One region of the Promicromonospora sp. NPDC059942 genome, then DNA from elsewhere that is predicted to be linked to it. Evidence: predicted binding sites of a transcription regulator. Region 1 holds the regulator's gene; the other holds the start of a gene.

Region 1 (3,391 bases):
AGCATCGCCTGCCATGTACGCACGCCTGGCCGCCGAGGCGCTGGGCACGTTCGTGCTGGTGCTGGGTGGCTGCGGCACCGCGGTCTTCGCAGCCAACTTCCCTGACGCCGAGACCAACACCGTGGGCGTGGGCTTCCTCGGGGTCGCCCTGGCCTTCGGCCTCACCGTGGTGGTCGGCGCGTTCGCGCTGGGGCCGATCTCGGGCGGGCACTTCAACCCCGCCGTCACGCTGGGCCTGGCGGCCGCGGGCCGGTTCTCCTGGAACGACGTCGGCGGCTACGTCGTGGCGCAGGTCATCGGCGGCGTGCTCGGCTCCAGCGTGCTGGCGCTGATCGCCCTCGGCGGGCCGGACGGCTACTTCGAGGCCGCGCGCGAGTCGGGCTTCGCGGCCAACGGGTTCGGCGAGCACTCCCCGGACGGTTTCGGGCTCGGCTCCGCGATCCTGACCGAGACGGTCCTCACCGCGGTCTTCCTGTTCGTCATCCTCGGTACGACGGCGCGGATCGCCTCGCCCGGGTTCGCGCCGCTGGCGATCGGCCTGACGCTCACGCTGATCCACCTGGTCTCGATCCCGATCACGAACACGTCGGTGAACCCCGCCCGCTCCATCGCCACCGCGATCTACGCCGGCGGCTGGGCGTGGGGGCAGCTCTGGGTGTTCCTGCTGTTCCCGGTCCTCGGCGCCCTGGTCGCCGGGTACGCGTACCGCCCGATGTTCAGCCGCGTGCTGACCGAGTAGGACCGCACATCCCCGCCTTCCACGCGTCAGACGCACAGGTCGCCCGAGGGACCTGTGCGTCTGACGCGTGCCTGGTGCCGCAGCCGGTCGCGTGCCGCGGGACGCGGTCAGTCGCAGAGGGCCGTGAGGCCTTCCTCCGTGCCGCCCGACATCTTCGAGGACGCCGCGACCTTGGCCATGATGCGTCCGAGCTGCGCGAACTCCTCGGGGTCCAGCGCGTCGACCATGATCCGGCGCACCGCCGCGACGTGGCCCGGCGCTGCCACCTCCAGCGCCGCGTAGCCGGCGTCGGTCATGGTGCAGTTCACGCCGCGCCGGTCGCCCTCCGCCGCCCGGCGCTCCACGAGCCCGCGCGCCTCCATGCGCGCGACCGTGTGCGTCAGGCGGCTGCGCGAGAGCACCAGGCCGTCCGCGAGCGTGGACATGCGCATCGTGCGCTCCGGAGCCTCCGAGAGCTGCACGAGCAGGCTGTACTCCCCGAGCGAGAGGTCGAGGGTCCGGTCGTGCAAGGCGCTGAGCGCCTCCACGAACCGCGCGGTCCCCTCGAGATAGTGCCGCCAGGAGCCCTGCTGCTCCTCGGTCAGCCAGAGATCGGAACCCTGGATCGTCTCCGCTGCCACTTCGCCCACCGCCTTCGTGCTCACCGAGCTGCCAGGAGGGCCGGCCCGGGTGACGCCGTCACGCCGGGAGCCATGATCGCCCGCCGGCCCGAATGTGATCTGCGACGTGCCGGGCGCCCTCTAGGAATACGTTACGGGACCCGTTATGTTGGAACGCATCAGATCTAGTTGATCCCTCAACTATCTACCTCAACCGTCGAACCCACAAGGAGTCCCCCTGATGGCCACCCCGCTCCCCGCAGGTCTCACCACCGGCGTCTACGAGATCGACCCCTCCCACACCGCTGCCTCCTTCTCCGTCCGCCACGCCGGGATCGCGAAGGTGCGCGGCAGCATCGCCGTAACCTCGGGCACCATCACGGTGGGCGAGGACCTGGAGTCGTCGAGCGTCACCGCCGAGCTGGACGCGGCCTCCGTGAGCACCGGCGACGCCGGTCGTGACGGCCACCTGAAGAGCGCCGACTTCTGGCACGCCGACGAGAAGCCGACCTGGACGTTCTCCTCGACCGACATCAAGGCCGACGGCGACGACTACATCATCTCGGGCGACCTCACCATCAACGGCATCACCAAGGGTGTCGAGCTGGAGACCGAGTTCACCGGCACCGCCAAGGACCCGTTCGGCAACGACCGCGCCGGCTTCGAGGCCAACCTCGAGGTCAACCGCAAGGACTTCGGCCTCACGTGGAACGCCACGCTGGAGACCGGCGGCTTCCTGGTGGGCGACAAGGTCAAGATCACGCTGGACGTCAGCGCGATCGCCAAGGGCTGAGCCCAGTCCCACCCCCGCTGAGTGCGGGGTATTTGTTGGATCAAGCTGCTTGATCCAACAAATACCCCGCACTCAGCGTTTTCTGTGGGGTCAGAGAGCCGCCGCGCGGGTCGCCGCGTGGAAGGCCAGGATCTGCAGCTCGCCGCCGACGTCGACCGAGCGCACCACCACGTCGTCCGGCACCTGGAGCGCCACCGGCGCGAAGTTCAGGATCTCCCGGACGCCCGAGCCGACGACGGCGTCGGCCACGTCCTGGGCGCCGTGGCCCGGCAGCGCGAGCACCACCATGGAGACCCGCTCGCGCTCGATGACCTCGGCCACCTCGCGCACGTGCTCCACGGTCACGCCGGCCACGTCGGTGCCCACGACGTCGGGCGACGCGTCGAGCAGTGCCACCACCTGGAAGCCGCGCGTCGCGTACCCGGAGTAGTTCGCCAGGGCGTGCCCGAGGTTTCCGATGCCGACGATCGCCAGCCGGTGCTCCGTCTCGAGCCCCAGGGCGACCGTGATGTACGAGGCGAGCGACTCGACGTCGTACCCGACGCCGCGCGTGCCGAACGAACCCAGGTACGAGAGGTCCTTGCGCAGCTGCGCCGAGCTGACGCCCGACCGTTCGGCGAGCTCCGTCGAGGAGGTGAGGTCCACCCCCTCGGCCGCGAGGTCACGCAGGGCGCGCAGGTAGTACGGCAGCCTCCCTACGGTTGCTGCCGGGACTGTCCCGTCACTGAGTTCGACCACGTGCTGCTCCCCTCCCCGCGACCACTGTGTCGCGGGCGTACGCACACACTGCCTGGACGATCATGCCAGGAGGCGTGCAAGGCGCGCACCGTCCACGCGCCAGAAACCTTGCTGGATCCCGTCCACCTCGAGCACGGGGACGTACTCCCCGTACTTCTCGCGCAGCGCGGGCGCGCTGTCGATGTCGACCTCGCGCCACGCGGTCCCGGAGCTCTCGCACACCTTCTCGACGACGGCGCGTGCGTCCTCGCACAGATGGCACGCCTCGCGTGTGTAGAGAACGACCCGGGTCTCGGCGGCAGTGGTCACGCCCCGAGGTTACGTCACGCGCGGGCCACCGAACGGTCGGTGTCCGGCAGCCGCCCGTCCGCCCAGCGCACGCCCCAGGCCAGGACGAGGAAGACGACGGCGACGCCGCCCGCGTTGATCAGCGCCCGCGCCCAGCCCAGCTCGTCCGCGTCCAGGAACGGGTAGGGATACCAGCCCGTGACGGCGCCGCGCACGAAGGTGTAGACCAGCCAG
Region 2 (3,391 bases), on a different contig from region 1:
GTGGGCGCGACGCCGGGGTGAGAGAGGTTGCTGGTGATGCCCCAGCCGTGGGCCCGGCTGCGGCGCTCCAGCTCCAGGCCGAAGAGCCCGAACGCGATCTTGGACTGGGCGTAGGCGCGCATGCCGTCGTACGAGCGCTCCCAGTTCAGGTCGTCCCAGTTGATGCTGCCGCGCCGGGCCGCGACGCTGACCTGCGAGGTGACGCGCGCGCCGCCGTCGCGCAGCAGCGGCAGCAGGTGGCCGACCAGCGCGAAGTGGCCCAGGTGGTTGGTGCCCGTCTGCAGCTCGAACCCGTCGGCGGTGGTCTGGCGGCTCGGCGGCCGCATGACGCCCGCGTTGTTGATCATCAGGTGGATCGGGCGGCCCTCCTCGCGCAGGGTGTCGCCCAGGGCCGCCACGGACTCCAGCGAGGACAGGTCGAGCGTGCGCAGCACGAGCCGCGCGTCGGGCACCGTGCGCCGGATCGTGGCGACCGCCGCCTCGCCCTTGCGCGGGTTGCGCACGGGCAGGACCACCTCGGCGCCGGCCGCGGCCAGCCGGGTCGCCATGCCCAGCCCCATCCCGTCGCTCGCTCCGGTGACCAGCGCGCGCTTCCCGGCCAGGCTCGGCACGGTGATGTCGATCGGTGTGCGTGACATGGGCACGTCTCCCTCGGGTTGGTCGAGATCAGCTCGTCGAGACCAGCTCGTCGAGATCGGTTCGTCGTCGGCCTCGATCCTGGGCGGACGACGCGGACCTATCCAGGGCCTGCCGATCACAGGCTCGCCAGGTCACGGGTCCCCCCGCGTACGGGGGGATCGGCGGGCCGTGGCTCCGCCGTCGGGCACGGGGTAGAAAGAAGCGGTACTCGAGACAGGGGGAGCCGTGATCGATCGCACCGGGCTGGCGGAGTTCCTGCGCCGACGCCGCGAGCTGCTGCAGCCGGAGGACGTCGGGATGCCGCGGGGGCAGCGCCGCCGCACGAGCGGGCTGCGGCGGGAGGAGGTCGCGGTGCTGTGCAACATGTCGACCGACTACTACTCCCGGCTGGAGCGCGAGCGCGGGCCCCACCCGTCCGAGCAGATGATCGCGTCGATCGCGCAGGGCCTGCACCTGTCGCTGGACGAGCGCGACCACCTGTTCCGGCTGGCCGGACACCACCCGCCGGTGCGCGGCACCACCAGCGAGCACATCAGCCCCGGGCTGCTGCGCATCCTCGACCGGCTCGACGACACCCCCGCAGAGATCGTCACCGAGCTCGGCGAGACCCTGCGGCAGACGCCGATGGGCGTGGCCCTGACCGGGGACACGACCGGTTACACCGGGCCGGAGCGCAGCATCGGCTTCCGCTGGTTCACCGACCCGGCCACCCGGGCGCTCTACGCGCCGCAGGAGCACCCGTTCCTGACGCGGATGTTCGCCTCGGGCCTGCGCGAGATCGCGACCGTCCGCGGGCCGGGCTCCCGGGCCGCGCGGTACGCCGAGATCCTCCTGGAGCGCAGCGCGGAGTTCCGCGAGGTCTGGGCGGCCCACGAGATCGGCGTCCGCCCGCACGAGGTGAAGCACTTCGTGCACCCGGAGGTCGGGGCGCTGGAGCTGACGTGCCAGTCCCTCCTCGACCCGGACCAGTCGCACCGGCTGCTCGTCTACACGGCCCTGCCCGGCAGCGAGAGCCACGAGAAGCTGCGGCTGCTGTCGGTGCTCGGGCCGCAGACGGTCCGCTGACGCGCGCCGAGCGGGCGGCGCCGTCCCCCGGCGCGCCGCGCCCATACCGTGAGCGAGGTCACGGTACACATCACGTGATTCATGCCACAGCGCTCGTTCCGCTTTTCACAAGCGCGCTATCTTTCTGAGCGTGACTTCTTACCTCCAGACAGCCCCGCGTCCCTCCGAAGAGGTCGACGTCGCGCTGATCGGCGGAGGGATCATGAGTGCCACCCTTGGCGCGCTGCTCACGATCCTTGAGCCGACCTGGCGTGTCGGGATCTACGAGCGCCTCGACGAGGTCGCGCTCGAGTCGTCGAACCCGTGGAACAACGCGGGCACCGGCCACTCCGCGCTCTGCGAGCTGAACTACACGCCGGAGCGCAAGGACGGCTCCGTCGACATCTCCAAGGCGGTGAAGATCAACGAGCAGTTCCACACCTCCCGCGAGTTCTGGAACCACCTGCTCACCGCCGGCCTGATGGAGGGCACCGACTTCATCAACGTCACGCCGCACATGACGTTCGTGCGCGGCGCCGACAACGTGGACTTCCTGCGCCGGCGCTACGAGGCGCTCAGCGTCCACCCGCTGTTCAGCGACATGGAGTTCAGCTCCGACCCCGCCGTGATCGGCTCGTGGGCCCCGCTGATGACCCTGGACCGCGACGCCGACGAGCCCATCGCGGCCACGCGCGCCGCCGCGGGCACCGACGTCGACTTCGGCTCCTTGACCAAGAAGCTGATCGGCTTCGCCACCGCGCACAACACCGAGCTGCACGTGAACCACGAGGTGCGCGGGCTCAAGAAGCTGCGGGACGGCCGTTGGCGCCTGACCCTGAACGACCGCTCCTGGAACGCCGGCACCCGGCGTCGCACCGTCACCGCGAAGTTCGTCTTCGTCGGCGCGGGCGGTGGCGCGCTGCCGCTGCTGCAGGCGTCGGGCATCAAGGAGGCGCGCGGTTACGGCGGCTTCCCGATCTCGGGCGAGTTCCTGCGCACCGCCAACCCCGAGCTCGTCGCCCAGCACAACGCCAAGGTCTACGGCAAGGCCGACGTCGGCGCCCCGCCGATGTCCGTGCCCCACCTGGACACGCGCATCGTGGACGGCAAGAGCTACCTCATGTTCGGCCCCTACGCCGGGTTCAGCCCCAAGTACCTCAAGAAGGGCAAGTACCTGGGCCTGATCACGTCGCTGCGCGTGCACAACGTGTTCTCGATGCTCGGGGCCGGCGTGAAGAACCTCGACCTCACCGGCTACCTCGTCGGCCAGGTCGCCGCCGCGCCGGAGACCAAGTTCCACGAGCTGCAGCGGTTCATGCCGACGGCGCAGCCCGCCGACTGGGAGAAGATCACCGCCGGTCAGCGCGTCCAGGTCATCAAGTGGGTCAAGGGCAAGGGCGGCGTGCTGGAGTTCGGCACCGAGGTCGTCGCGGCCCAGGACGGCACCATCGCCGGCCTGCTGGGCGCCTCCCCGGGCGCCTCGACCGCCGTCGCCGCCATGACCGGCCTGCTGGAGCGCTGCTTCCCGGCGAAGTACGCCGAGTGGAAGCCGCAGCTCACCTCGATGATGCCGAGCCTCGGCGGCGGCGTGGACTACGACGCCACCCAGCTCGCCCAGGCGGAAAAGGTCCCGGCAGGCGCCTGACGCCGCTCCGGCCGGGTTGGGCCGCACGTAGTTGAACGCGGGTGTGGGGGGGGGTTTGGGGCC

Evidence for each region. Region 1 encodes Rex, which represses fermentation and respiration genes when NADH is low (regulators of the CRP and FNR family bind a similar motif). Its sites were predicted from a motif close to CTTGTGAANNNNTTCACAAG; they were not measured.
Region 2: the regulator Rex is predicted to act here: its motif matches at 1,797-1,816, upstream of mqo (malate dehydrogenase (quinone)).

The regions. Positions count from the first base shown of each region.
Region 1 is NZ_JBHWLR010000004.1:47,990-51,380, forward strand. It holds gene aqpZ (aquaporin Z) at 1-739, shown strand, start outside; gene ACFV9Q_RS07575 (MarR family winged helix-turn-helix transcriptional regulator) at 847-1,359, opposite strand; gene ACFV9Q_RS07580 (YceI family protein) at 1,580-2,131, shown strand; gene ACFV9Q_RS07585 (redox-sensing transcriptional repressor Rex) at 2,222-2,869, opposite strand; gene ACFV9Q_RS07590 (glutaredoxin family protein) at 2,930-3,178, opposite strand; gene ACFV9Q_RS07595 (Pr6Pr family membrane protein) at 3,193-3,391, opposite strand, start outside.
Region 2 is NZ_JBHWLR010000014.1:38,356-41,746, forward strand. It holds gene ACFV9Q_RS20930 (SDR family oxidoreductase) at 1-638, opposite strand, end outside; gene ACFV9Q_RS20935 (helix-turn-helix transcriptional regulator) at 865-1,704, shown strand; gene mqo (malate dehydrogenase (quinone)) at 1,835-3,328, shown strand.